One region of the Scandinavium lactucae genome, then DNA from elsewhere that is predicted to be linked to it. Evidence: predicted binding sites of a transcription regulator. Region 1 holds the regulator's gene; each other region holds the start of a gene.
What was found. The regulator Fur, encoded in region 1, represses iron uptake genes when iron is present. The targets are predictions, from matches to a motif close to ATAATAATGAGAACNACTATCAA.
Positions count from the first base shown of each region.

Region 2: SIK69_RS13435 (Nramp family divalent metal transporter) is a predicted target of Fur. The motif match lies at 2,598-2,620, and genes of this name have one in related genera.
Region 3: gpmA (2,3-diphosphoglycerate-dependent phosphoglycerate mutase) is a predicted target of Fur. The motif match lies at 3,854-3,876, and genes of this name have one in related genera.

Region 1 is NZ_JAWXRD010000035.1:47,127-51,791, reverse strand. Features, by position in the region: gene chiP (chitoporin ChiP) at 1-124, shown strand, start outside; gene SIK69_RS15430 (ChiQ/YbfN family lipoprotein) at 172-510, shown strand; gene fur (ferric iron uptake transcriptional regulator) at 606-1,058, opposite strand; gene fldA (flavodoxin FldA) at 1,385-1,915, opposite strand; gene ybfE (LexA regulated protein) at 2,064-2,357, opposite strand; gene ybfF (esterase) at 2,489-3,253, opposite strand; gene seqA (replication initiation negative regulator SeqA) at 3,427-3,978, shown strand; gene pgm (phosphoglucomutase (alpha-D-glucose-1,6-bisphosphate-dependent)) at 3,998-4,665, shown strand, end outside.
Region 2 is NZ_JAWXRD010000030.1:294,563-299,227, forward strand. Features, by position in the region: gene mgrA (L-glyceraldehyde 3-phosphate reductase) at 1-783, shown strand, start outside; gene SIK69_RS13430 (DUF2502 domain-containing protein) at 909-1,262, shown strand; gene SIK69_RS13435 (Nramp family divalent metal transporter) at 1,319-2,557, opposite strand; gene SIK69_RS13440 (NupC/NupG family nucleoside CNT transporter) at 2,911-4,113, shown strand; gene SIK69_RS13445 (EAL domain-containing protein) at 4,150-4,665, opposite strand, start outside.
Region 3 is NZ_JAWXRD010000038.1:109,432-114,096, forward strand. Features, by position in the region: gene galE (UDP-glucose 4-epimerase GalE) at 1-453, shown strand, start outside; gene galT (galactose-1-phosphate uridylyltransferase) at 463-1,509, shown strand; gene galK (galactokinase) at 1,515-2,663, shown strand; gene galM (galactose-1-epimerase) at 2,657-3,697, shown strand; gene gpmA (2,3-diphosphoglycerate-dependent phosphoglycerate mutase) at 3,901-4,653, shown strand.

The DNA of each region.
Region 1 (4,665 bases):
ACTGCACTTCACTCAATACGACAACCACTCCGACATCCCAAGCTGGGGCGGCGGTTATGGCAACATCTTCCAGGATGAGCGTGACGTGAAGTTCATCGTTATTGCCCCGTTCACTATCTTCTGACACGCGTGCGGCAGGGTAAACCTGCCGCGCATTGATAAGGCCGTATCATGAAAAAATTGATTCTTATCGCCGTTATGGCTTCCGGGCTGGTGGCCTGTGCGCAGCCATCTCCTGCACCACAAGAAGACAGCAAGCTGAAAGATGCCTACAGCGCCTGTATCAATACCGCTGAAGGAAATCCGGATAAAATTGAAGCCTGCCAGAGCGTGCTCAACGTACTGAAAACTGACAAGACTCATCAGCAGTTTGCGACTCAGGAAAGTGTACGCGTTCTGGATTACCAGAATTGTATTCTGGCGACGCGTACCGGCAACGATCAGGCAGTCAAAGCCCGTTGTGATCAGGTGTGGAAAGAGATTCGCAGTAACAATACGCCTAAGCCGTAACCCTCGACGGTTGGCGCTATTGCCCCAACGTTATGCCAAAAATGCCAATAAAAAAGCCAACCGTCAGGTTGGCTTTTACTTTTCTGGATGTCCGATTATTTCTCGGCACCATCATGTGCGTGCTCATCTTCACGGCAGTCACCTTCTGCGCAATGGCCATAAAGATACAGACTGTGGTTGGTCAGACGAATGCCGTGTCTGGTGGCAATTTCGCGCTGACGCGCTTCGATAGAGTCATCACTGAATTCGATAACCTTGCCACAGTCGAGGCAGATCAGGTGATCGTGGTGATGCTGTTGGGTCAATTCGAAAACAGATTTACCGCCTTCGAAATTGTGGCGGGTGACAATCCCGGCATCGTCGAACTGGTTCAGAACGCGATACACCGTTGCCAGACCAATTTCTTCGCCCATGTCGATGAGGCGTTTATAAAGGTCTTCCGCACTGACATGGTGATTGTCAGGCTCCTGAAGCACTTCCAGAATTTTCAATCGAGGAAGCGTGACTTTCAGGCCTGCCTTCTTTAATGCGGTATTGTTGTCAGTCATGCGGAATCAGTCCTGTTGCTAGGCGATACACTTCCTTATTGGAAGTATTACTAAGAATGAATTCAGGATAATGCGTCTCATTATAGGACTGCGGTGCCTAAATGAAAACTGCAAACCCTGAGCAAAGTATGCTTTTCAGAAACGAGGCATCATCTGCAAAGCGAAACATCCGACCTCGTCAAAACAGAAGACATTGTACAGATATGTGCTCAAAAGTTAAAAATTTGTAGCGATTAATTTGATTGCTTATATCTATTAATTTTACGCAACCTATCGATCTGTTCATCAATCACACGGCGCAACGCGAGCGCTGCGCCGTTACATCATCAGGCGTTCTTGATCTCTTCCAGGTGCAGCTCTTCAGAGATTTGTTTTACCCACTTCTGAACGCGTTCAGCGGTCAGTTCAGGCTGGCGATCTTCATCAATGGCCAGACCAACAAAATGGTTGTCATCGGCCAGACCTTTAGAGGCTTCGAAATGGTAGCCTTCGGTTGGCCAGTGACCGACGATGGTCGCGCCGCGTGGTTCGATGATGTCGCGGATGGTGCCCAGCGCATCACAGAAATACTCTGCGTAGTCTTCCTGATCGCCACAGCCGAACAGGGCCACCAGTTTGCCGTTGAAGTCTACCTCTTCCAGCGTTGGGAAGAAGTCGTCCCAGTCACACTGTGCTTCACCGTAGTACCAGGTTGGGATACCCAGCAGCAGAATGTCGAAACCTTCGAGGTCTTCTTTACTGCTCTTGGCAATGTCATGCACCTCGGCAACGTCTTTGCCCAGCTGCTTCTGGATCATCTTCGCAATATTTTCGGTGTTACCGGTGTCGCTGCCGAAAAAAATACCTGTGATTGCCATGAGTAAAATAACCTCTTGAAACGTAATGAAATGATGGTGGAATGTTGCCCACAGATAAAGGCAATGATAGCAGGAGGAGAAGTGCGCGGGAACTGCAATTGCGCCGGACTGCACTCACTGCTAAATGAAAGTGAAAGATTTCGTGTTTTCAGTCACGTTCCTGGCCGTGTAACACAGCCAGCTGTTGCATCAGTATCTCTTCGATAAGCTCGCTGCGGCTCATGTTTCTGGCATCCGCCAGCTCATTGAGCGCGTCGACGGCATCGTTATTGAGCTTAAGCTCAACGCGTTTGAGACCGTTGCTTTTGTCGCGTTTCAGCTGATTACGCTTATTAATGCGTAACTGTTCGTCGCGTGAGAGCGGATTGGTTTTCGGCCTTCCCGGGCGACGCTCGTTTGCGAACAAATCTAATGTCGTTCGGTCCGTTTGTTCTTTTGCCATGATTCAGAGTGACTTCGGGGAAACAAGCCGCCAGACGACAGGCCCGGCGCAGATAGCGCGCAATCATACATGAGCGAAACCCACACGCCAACGCCGGGAGCCACAATGGCGCTTGCTTGCTCGGATTTTAATCATTCCGCCAGATAGCGACGGATAGCGCGGAGTACTGCTTCCGGTTTTTCAGCATGAACCCAGTGTCCGGCTCCGGCAATCACGTGCGCTCGCGCCTGTGGGAACTGCGATAACAGGGCGTCGCGGTACGCGTTGGTGACATAAGGCGAGTTGCCGCCAGCAATAAACAGGGCAGGGTGGTCCCATGCGGGAATCGTTTCCCAACCGACGATGTGCGGGTACTGATCCCATAACGTGGGCACGTTGAAGCGCCATTCACCGTCGACAAAAGATTTCAGCAGGAACTGAATCACGCCTTCTTCATTAATATGCTGGCGCATAACCTCTGCCGCTTGCTGACGGTTTGAGACAGCGGCTTCGGTCACCGCGTTGATGGCCGCAAAGATTTCATCGTGACGACGCACCTGATAATTCACCGGGGCAATATCGATTGCCACCAGTTTTCCGACGCGTTCTGGTGCCAGGGCGGTAAACGCCATCACCGCTTTCCCGCCCATGGAATGACCGATCAACGTGGCTTTCTCAATACCATTGGCATCAAGCGTGTCGAGAAGATCCTGCGCCATCGCCGGATAGGTCATTTCCGCGGATCGCGGGGAAAGACCGTGGTTACGCATATCGACTTGCAGAATATCGTGGTCGGCAACCAGATCTCTCGCGAGGATCCCGAGGTTATCCAGGCTACCGAAAAGGCCGTGAACCAGGACGATGGGAGAATTAGTGTGCAGGTTTTGTGCAGTTTGCGCTCGGCTGTTTAATTTCATGGCAAAGTTCTTTTTTTCGCTACGTCGGGTTAGGGTATCATGTTGAGCATTCTGCCGCCCGGCTGCAACACTCAGTAGTCGTCTGAGTTTTTGCCGACACGCTATCCGCTGTTGGGTTTTGTCCTTATAATCCCAACGACTTGTATTCAGAAAAGATATCTCACTGGATTAAGATGAAAACGATCGAAGTTGATGACGAACTCTACGGCTTTATTGCCAGCCACACTAAGCACATTGGCGAGAGCGCATCCGACATTTTACGGCGTATGCTGAAAATTTCTGCCGTACCACAAGCTGCAGCAACCGTAGCCAAAGAGACCCCGGCACCTGCTTCTGCACCGGTCGTCGCTGCGGTCAAAAAAGTCGCTTCGCCGAAAGATAACGTTCGCGCGGTGCGTGAGCTGTTGCTTTCTGACGAATACGCTGAGCAGAAGAAAGCGGTCAACCGTTTCCTGCTGGTGCTGACTACACTTTACGGCTTAAACAATAAAGCATTTGCTGAGGCTACTGAGTCACTGCATGGCCGCACGCGCGTCTATTTCGCGGTTGATGAAGCGACGTTGCTGAAAAACGGCAATCAGACCAAGCCTAAGCAAGTGCCTGATACCCCGTACTGGGTGATAACGAATACCAATACCGGTCGTAAATGCAGCATGGTCGAACACATCATGCAGTCAATGCAGTTCCCCGCGGAATTAATTGAAAAGGTTTGCGGCACTATCTAAGCATAAGAAGGACCAGGCAATGGCAACTCATAACCGTGCGGGTCAGCCTGCACAACAGAGTGATTTGATCAACGTCGCCCAGCTGACGTCTCAGTACTACGTGCTGAAACCAGAAGTGGGTAACGCAGAACACGCGGTGAAATTCGGCACTTCCGGTCACCGTGGAAGCGCCGCCCGTCATAGCTTTAACGAACCGCATATCCTGGCTATCGCCCAGGCCATTGCGGAAAATCGTGCCAAAAATGGTATCACCGGGCCGTGCTACGTCGGGAAGGATACCCACGCGCTGTCAGAACCGGCGATCATTTCGGTACTGGAAGTGCTGGCCGCTAATGGCGTGGACGTCATTGTTCAGGAAGACAACGGCTATACGCCAACGCCTGCCATTTCCAACGCTATCCTGGTTCACAACCAAAAAGGGGGAGCGCAGGCTGACGGCATCGTCATCACCCCTTCGCACAACCCGCCGGATGATGGCGGTATCAAGTACAATCCGCCAAACGGTGGCCCGGCGGATACCAACGTGACCAAAGTGGTCGAAGACCGTGCTAACGCGCTGCTGGCCGATGGCCTGAAAGGCGTCAAGCGTCTGTCTGTGGATGAAGCCTGGGCGTCGGGTCATATTAAAGAACAGGATCTGGTGCAGCCGTTCATTGAAGGCCTGGCGGATATCGTTGATATCAAAGC
Region 2 (4,665 bases), on a different contig from region 1:
GCCGAGAGCCATTTTGGGCGCATTCTGCGCGAAGATTTTCTGCCGTATCGCGATGAGCTGATTATTTCCACTAAAGCGGGTTACACCATGTGGGACGGTCCCTACGGCGACTGGGGTTCACGAAAATACCTGGTGGCAAGCCTCGATCAGAGCCTGAAACGCATGGGGCTGGAGTATGTCGATATTTTCTATCATCACCGCCCTGACCCTGATACGCCGCTGGAAGAAACCATGCGCGCGCTGGATCACGTAGTGCGCCAGGGTAAAGCCCTGTATGTCGGGCTTTCCAATTATCCGGCCGATCGCGCACGTGAAGCATTGGCGATTTTGCAGGGTCTGGGTACGCCGTGCCTTATCCATCAGCCGAAATACTCGATGTTCGAACGTTGGGTTGAACAGGGCCTGACCGACCTGCTTCAGGAGCAAGGCGTCGGCGCGATTGCCTTCTCCCCGCTGGCTGGCGGACAGCTCACCGACCGTTATCTGAATGGGATCCCGGCTGATTCACGCGCTGCCAGCGGGAGCAAGTTCCTCAGCGCCGACAGCATCACCGAAGAGAAGCTCAATAAAGTGCGCCAGTTGCATGAGATTGCAAACTCGCGCGGTCAGAAATTGTCACAAATGGCGCTGGCCTGGGTATTGCGTAATGGCAAAATCACGTCGGTGTTGATTGGTGCCAGCAAGACCGCACAGCTTGACGACGCGGTAGGTATGTTGAGTCATCGTCAGTTCACGGAACAGGAAATTGCCGCCATCGACGCCATTCTGAACGGAACAAAATAACGCCATTTTTAGCAAAAAGTGCTGTGACCTGGGTTTTAGGAGTTGCTCCAATCCTACGCGGTTGTAACACCTCGTAAGATTGCGTTAACAGGCCCACTTAGGCCCCGATAGTGAGGAGAAACGCCATGTTCAGGTCACTGATTCTGGCTGCAGTATTACTGGCAAGTGCCCCAATGGTGGCGAATGCAGGCGAAATCACCCTGCTGCCATCGGTTAAATTACAAATTGGCGATCGCGACAATTACGGCAACTATTGGGACGGCGGCGGTTGGCGTGACCGCGACTACTGGCGTCGTAACTATGAATGGCGCGATTCGCGCTGGCATCGTCATGATAACGGCAGGCACCGCGGTTGGGATAAGCATAACGCCTATGAACGCGGTTACCGTGAAGGCTGGAACGATCGCGATGACCACCGTGGCGGTTGGGGTCGCGGTCCGGGCCGTGGCGGGCACGGACATGGCCACGGACACCATTAAAAAAGCAGCCTTCGGGCTGCTTTCTCATTGCTTGCTACACAACATAGCATAGCGCTTTACAACCCCAGCAATGTACCTACCAGCAGCCAGCCGTTCAACGCCACGACCAGTGCCACGATAACCCATCCCGTGCGTTTCACGAGTCGGGTATTCACCAGGTCGCCCATCAATTTTTTATCGCTGGTAAACAGCAGCAACGGCACCAGCGCCAGCGCAATACCAAAGCTGAGTAACACCTGGCTCATCACCAGTATTCGCGTGGGATCCAATCCGAGCAGGATAACCACAAACGAGGGCAGCATGGTTACCGCCCGACGAAACCACAGCGGAATGTGGAAACGGATAAAGCCCTGCATCACCACCTGCCCGGCCAGCGTCCCAACGACGGTTGACGACAGCCCGGCAGCCACCAGGCTCAGACCGAATATCGTGGCGGCGGCGTGGCTCAGCAATGGCTCGAGTGTCAGATAAGCCTGATCCAAATCGGCAATACCGGTATGGCCGTTGAAGTGAAACGCCGCCGCTGCGGTCGCCATCATCGCCAGATTAACAAACCCGGCAATGGTCATCGCCACCCCCACATCCCATTTTGTGGCACTGTAGCGTTCCTGCCGCGAGCCGCCATGAAGATGTTGGGTCAATGAGGAGTGCAGATAAATCACGTGCGGCATGATGGTGGCGCCGAGCACCCCCGCCGCAAGGAACACCGCTTCTGATGTCGGCAGAGAGGGAATAATCATCCCTTTAGCCAACGGCGCCAGCGCAGGTTGCGAGAAAATCAGCTCCACAATGTACGCCACCGCGACAAACAGCAGCAGACCGCCGATGACTTTCTCCAGCGGCTTCTGTCCACGGCTTTGCAACATCAGGATCAGGAAGGTCGCGACCCCGGTTAGCACCGCGCCCTGCAACAACGAAACGCCGAGAATGAGTTTGAAACCAATCGCCGCGCCAATGAATTCGGCCAGATCGGTCGCCATGGCGATAATTTCTGCCTGTACCCAATAGATCCACACCAGCGGGCGCGGATAGTGGTCACGAATTTGTTCGGCCAGGTTTTTGCCGGTGGCAATCCCCAGCTTGGCAGACAAGACCTGGATCAGCATCGCCATCAGGTTGGCCCAAACGACGACCCACAGCAGTTGATAGCCGTAACTGGCACCCGCCTGAATATTGGTAGCAAAGTTGCCCGGATCGATATAACCAATGGCAGCAATGAACGCAGGCCCCATTAATGCAAACCGCATCTTGCGCGCTGCGCGACTGCTGCTACTCTCAACGCGACTGTTTGTCATTTTCTGCCTCTGGAATATAGCCTTTGCTATGTTTCACTTTATCAAAATGAGAATGATTATCAAGTTCATTTAGTATGGTGATAATGATTTCTCTGATAGATGGAAACGATAGCTGCGGGTCAAGCAACAGCCATGTTATCGGGAAGAGTACCGTCAGGATGCTTTACCAGTCAGACTAGTACATTAACGCAACTTTTAACACCTTTACATAACATAACAGATTTGTATGGTTGATCACCTTTTTTGAGATTGCTCACAGGTTCTAACTATAGTGAGGCATGGATCTCGTTTTCTTTTATGTTGTTGCATAGAATGTGCACGGAAATTTAACCTGCCTCATATTTGGAGCAAATATGGACCGCGTTCTACACTTTGTCCTCGCGCTTGCCGTGGTTGCGATTCTGGCGTTGCTGGTCAGTCACAATCGTAAAGAGATCCGCATTCGCTATGTGATTCAATTGCTTGTTATTGAAGTCCTGCTGGCCTGGTTCTTCCTGAACTCAGATGTCGGCCTGGGATTTGTGAAAGGATTCTCCGAGATGTTCGAAAAACTTCTCGGATTTGCTAACGAAGGGACAAATTTCGTCTTCGGTAAAATGAACGATGAAGGCCTGGCATTCTTCTTCCTGAAAGTGCTGTGCCCGATTGTATTCATTTCCGCACTGATTGGTATTTTGCAGCACATCCGTATTCTGCCGATTGTGATTCGCGCAATTGGTACCGTGCTGTCTAAAGTCAACGGTATGGGTAAACTGGAGTCTTTCAACGCGGTTAGCTCCCTGATCCTCGGTCAGTCCGAAAACTTTATCGCCTATAAAGACATCCTCGGTAAGATGTCGCGCAACCGCATGTACACCATGGCGGCGACCGCAATGTCTACCGTATCGATGTCCATCGTCGGCGCGTACATGACCATGCTGGACCCAAAATATGTGGTTGCCGCACTGGTCCTGAACATGTTCAGCACCTTTATCGTTCTGTCACTCATCAACCCGTATCGCGTTGAGCAGAGTGAAGAGAATCTGCAGATGTCTAATCTGCACGAAGGTCAGAGCTTCTTTGAAATGCTGGGCGAGTACATTCTGGCAGGCTTCAAAGTGGCAATCATCGTTTCCGCTATGCTGATCGGCTTCATCGCCCTGATTGCTGCGCTGAACGCCCTGTTCTTCACGGTCACCAGCTGGTTTGGCCACGGTATCTCCTTCCAGGGGATCCTCGGCTACATCTTCTGGCCAGTGGCTTGGGTGATGGGCGTGCCTGCCAGCGAAGCATTGCAGGTCGGCAGTATTATGGCGACCAAAATGGTCTCTAACGAATTTGTTGCCATGATGGATCTGCAGAAAGTGGCCAGCACACTGTCTCCGCGTGCAGAAGGTATCCTGTCCATCTTCCTGGTTTCCTTCGCCAACTTCTCTTCTATCGGTATCATCGCCGGTGCGATTAAAGGTCTGAACGAAGAGCAGGGTAACGTGGTTTCACGCTTCGGCCTGAAACTGGTTTACGGTTCTACCCTGGTGAGCGTGCTGTCTGCGTCCATCGCGGCGCTGGTCCTGTAAAAAACGGTCAAAAAAGCCGGGCGATGCCCGGCTTTTTTATGCCCGCAGTTCCTCAATTGGACGCGGTTTACCTATCAAATACCCCTGCAAATAATTGACGCCCATTTTATACAGCAGCGTTCTTTGTTCCTCGGTTTCAACAAATTCTGCCACCAGGGTCAGATTTTTCACCCTCGCCAGATCGCAGATAGAATTGACGATCATCTTATCGACCGGGTCAGTGAGTATATCCCGCACAAAACAGCCATCGATTTTAACGATATCCGCTTCCAGCCGTTTCAGGCGCTCGTAGTTCGCATAGCCAGTGCCGAAATCATCAATCGCGATTTGGCAGCCATATTCCTGAAGGCGGCGAATATTCAACACGCTGATTTCCGAACCGGAAAATGCCTGCTGCTCGGTTATCTCAATGGTCACAAGCTTCGGCGAAATGTCATATTGGCTGAACAGCTCCAGAATTTTATTGGCACTCTCTTTTTGCATCAGGGTGAACGGCATCAGATTCACCGAGAAACGCTCACCGGGTAACGTTTTCATCTCCCGGAATAATGT
Region 3 (4,665 bases), on a different contig from region 1:
ATGGGTGAAGACCCGCAGGGCATTCCTAATAACCTGATGCCGTACATCGCGCAGGTTGCGGTAGGCCGCCGTGAATCGCTGGCGATCTTTGGCAACGATTACCCGACCGAAGACGGCACCGGCGTGCGCGATTACATTCACGTCATGGATCTCGCCGATGGCCACGTTGCGGCGATGGAAAAACTGGCTGAAAAACCGGGCGTTCACATTTATAACCTCGGTGCCGGAGTCGGTAGCAGCGTGCTGGACGTGGTTAATGCCTTCAGCAAAGCCTGCGGCAAACCGGTTAATCATCATTTTGCGCCACGCCGCGACGGTGACCTCCCGGCCTACTGGGCTGATGCGAGCAAAGCCGACCGTGAACTTGACTGGCGCGTTACCCGTACTCTTGACGAAATGGCGCAAGACACCTGGCACTGGCAGTCACGCCATCCGCAGGGTTATCCCGACTAAGGATTTGTCATGACTCAATTTAACCCCGTCGATCACCCGCACCGCCGCTTCAACCCGTTAACCGGGCAGTGGATCCTGGTGTCGCCGCATCGCGCCAAGCGCCCCTGGCAGGGGGCGCAGGAAACGCCAGCGAAACAAACGCTGCCGACGCACGATCCTGATTGCTTCCTGTGTCCGGGCAACACCCGCGTCACCGGCGACAAAAACCCGCAGTACAGCGGCACCTACGTGTTCACCAACGACTTTGCCGCGCTGATGACCGATACGCCAGATGCCCCGCAAACCGACGATCCGCTGATGCGTTGTGAAAGCGCGCGCGGCACCAGCCGGGTTATCTGTTTCTCGCCGGATCACAGTAAAACGCTGCCTGAGCTGAGCGTCAGCGCACTCGAAGAAGTGGTGCAAACCTGGCAGCAGCAAACCGCTGATTTAGGTCAACGCTATCCGTGGGTTCAGGTTTTCGAAAACAAAGGCGCGGCGATGGGCTGTTCCAACCCGCATCCGCACGGCCAGGTTTGGGCTAACAGCTTCTTACCGAACGAAGCTGAACGCGAAGACCGTCTGCAACAAGCGTATTTCGCCGAGCAGGGTTCTCCAATGCTGGTGGACTACGTGCAACGTGAACTCGCAGACGGCAGCCGCACGGTGGTGGAAACCGAACACTGGCTGGCGGTAGTTCCTTACTGGGCAGCCTGGCCGTTTGAAACCCTGCTGCTGCCGAAGGCCCACGTGCTGCGTATTACCGATTTAACCGATGCCCAGCGCGCCGACCTGGCGCTGGCGTTGAAAAAACTGACCAGCCGTTACGACAACCTGTTCCAGTGCTCCTTCCCGTACTCAATGGGCTGGCACGGTGCGCCGTTCAATGGCGAAGAGAATTCACACTGGCAGCTCCATGCCCATTTCTACCCACCTCTGCTGCGCTCGGCGAGCGTACGTAAATTTATGGTCGGTTACGAAATGCTGGCAGAAACCCAGCGCGACCTGACGGCGGAGCAAGCCGCTGAACGCCTGCGCGCCGTCAGTGACGTCCACTATCGCGAATCAGGAGTCTAAAAATAATGAGTCTGAAAGAGAAAACCATGTCCCTGTTTGCTGAGAAATTTGGCTACCCTGCCAACCACACGATCCAGGCCCCGGGCCGCGTGAACCTGATTGGCGAACACACCGATTACAACGACGGCTTTGTGCTGCCATGCGCCATTGATTACCAGACGGTGATTAGCTGTGCCCCTCGCCAGGACCGCACCGTGCGGGTGATCGCCGCCGATTATGATAACCAAACCGATGAATTTTCTCTCGATGCGCCGATTGTCAGCCACGACACGCAGCAATGGTCCAATTACGTGCGCGGCGTGGTCAAGCATCTGCAAAAACGTAACCCTAATTTTGCGGGCGTCGATATGGTTATTAGCGGCGACGTGCCGCAGGGTGCGGGCCTGAGTTCCTCGGCATCACTGGAAGTCGCGGTCGGAACCGTATTCCAGCAGCTTTATCACCTGCCGCTCGACGGGGCGCAAATCGCCCTCAACGGTCAGGAAGCGGAGAACCAGTTTGTCGGCTGTAATTGCGGCATTATGGATCAGCTGATTTCAGCGCTGGGTAAGAAAGACCACGCGCTGCTGCTCGACTGCCGCACGCTTGGCACCAAAGCGGTATCGATGCCGAAAGGCGCGGCGGTGATTATCATTAACAGTAACTTTAAGCGCACCCTGGTCGGCAGCGAGTACAACACCCGCCGCGAACAGTGTGAAACGGGCGCTCGTTTCTTCCAACAGCCTGCCCTACGCGATGTGTCGCTGGAAAAATTCAACGCCGTAGCGCATGAGCTGGATCCGGTGGTCGCTAAACGCGTGCGTCATGTGCTGACCGAGAACGCACGTACCGTTGAAGCCGCTTCCGCACTGGAGAAAGGCGACCTGAAACGTATGGGCGAACTGATGGCGGAGTCTCATGCCTCAATGCGTGACGATTTCGAAATCACCGTGCCACAAATTGATACCCTGGTGGAGATTGTCAAAGCGACCATCGGCGATACAGGCGGGGTGCGCATGACCGGTGGCGGCTTCGGCGGTTGTATCGTGGCGCTGGTACCAGAAGAACGGGTGCCTGCGGTGCAAGAGGCCGTTGCGGCACAGTATCATGCCAAAACCGGTATCAAAGAAACCTTCTACGTGTGTAAAGCATCACAAGGAGCGGGCCAGTGCTAAAAGAAATTCCGACTCTGGCTCCTGACGGCCTGCCTTTCCGCCTGCTGACCCTGCGCAACGGCGCGGGGATGGTAGTCACACTGATGGACTGGGGCGCGACGCTGCTTTCGGCCCGCGTTCCGATGCAGGATGGCACCGTCCGTGAAGCGCTGCTTGGCTGCGCCAGCCCGGAACACTACCCGTCTCAGGCGGCTTATCTTGGTGCCTCCGTAGGGCGTTACGCGAACCGTATCGCCGACAGTCGCTTCACCCTTGGGGGGACGACCTATGAATTGACCCCGAACCAGGGGCCAAATCAGCTGCATGGCGGCCCGGATGGATTTGATAAGCGTCGCTGGCGGGTAGTGAATCAGAATGACGAATCGGTGCTGTTTGCGCTCGAATCAGCCGATGGCGATCAGGGCTTTCCCGGTAATCTCAGCGCCACGGCGCATTATCGTCTGACCGATGATAACCGCATCGCCATTGAATACCGTGCCACCGTCGATAAAGCCTGCCCGGTGAACCTGACAAATCACGTCTATTTCAACCTCGACGGCGGTCAAAGTGACGTGCGCCAGCACAAGCTGCACATTGCGGCTGAAACATATCTCCCGGTCGATGAGATGGGCATTCCGCGCAGCGGGCTGAAAAACGTGGAACAAACCAGTTTCGATTTCCGCCAACCAAAGGTCATCGCCAGCGCCTTTTTAAGCGACGACGATCAGCGCCAGGTAAAGGGTTACGATCACGCCTTTTTACTCTCGACCCAGGGCGACATCTCCCATCCGGCGGCAGTGGTGTGGTCGGCTGATGAAAAATTGCAGCTCAAGGTCTTCACTACCGCGCCTGCGCTACAATTCTATTCCGGTAATTATCTGGGAGGTACGCCGTCCCGGGAACCCGAGCCCTATGCCGACTGGCAAGGGCTGGCGCTCGAAAGCGAATTCCTGCCGGACAGCCCTAATCATCCGGAATGGCCGCAGCCCGACTGCGTGTTACTCCCGGGTGAAGAGTACGTCAGCGTTACCGAATACCAGTTTACCTCGTTGTAATCCCTGCCCTCCTTTCGGAGGGCTTTTTTTCGCCAACTTGCTGAAAGTCCCGCCACTTACCGACAAATATACAACTGCTGATTCACAAGCCGCTTACACTACGCCGCTATTTTCGCTATGGTTAAGGATAAGCGTTGCCGTTGGTTATAAGGCGGCAATATAATGAGAATTGTTATCATTCAATCTAGTTCAGGAGTAACGGTATGGCTGTAACTAAGCTTGTGCTTGTTCGCCACGGCGAAAGTCAGTGGAATAATGAAAACCGCTTCACCGGTTGGTATGACGTTGATCTGTCTGAGAAAGGCGTTGGCGAAGCTAAAGCTGCAGGTAAACTGCTGAAAGATGAAGGCTTCAGCTTTGACTTTGCTTACACCTCTGTGCTGAAACGTGCCATCCACACTCTGTGGAATGTGCTGGATGAACTGGATCAGGCCTGGCTGCCGGTTGAGAAATCCTGGAAGCTGAACGAACGTCACTACGGTGCGCTTCAGGGTCTGAACAAAGCCGAAACCGCTGAAAAATACGGTGACGAGCAGGTTAAGCAGTGGCGTCGTGGTTTTGCGATCACGCCTCCAGAGCTGACCAAAGATGACGAGCGCTACCCGGGTCACGACCCGCGTTACGCGAAACTGACCGATAAAGAGCTGCCAGTCACCGAAAGCCTGGCGCTGACTATCGATCGCGTGGTGCCCTACTGGAACGAAACCATTCTGCCACGCCTGAAAAGCGGCGAGCGCGTGATTATCGCCGCTCACGGCAACTCCCTGCGTGCTCTGGTGAAATACCTGGACAACATGGGCGAAGACGAAATTCTCGAACTGAACATCCCAACCGGCGTGCCACTGGTGTATGAATTCGACGAAAACTTCAAACCGATTAAACACTATTATCTGGGCAACGCGGACGAAATCGCAGCGAAAGCCGCGGCCGTAGCGAACCAGGGTAAAGCGAAGTAATTTTTCGCCAGA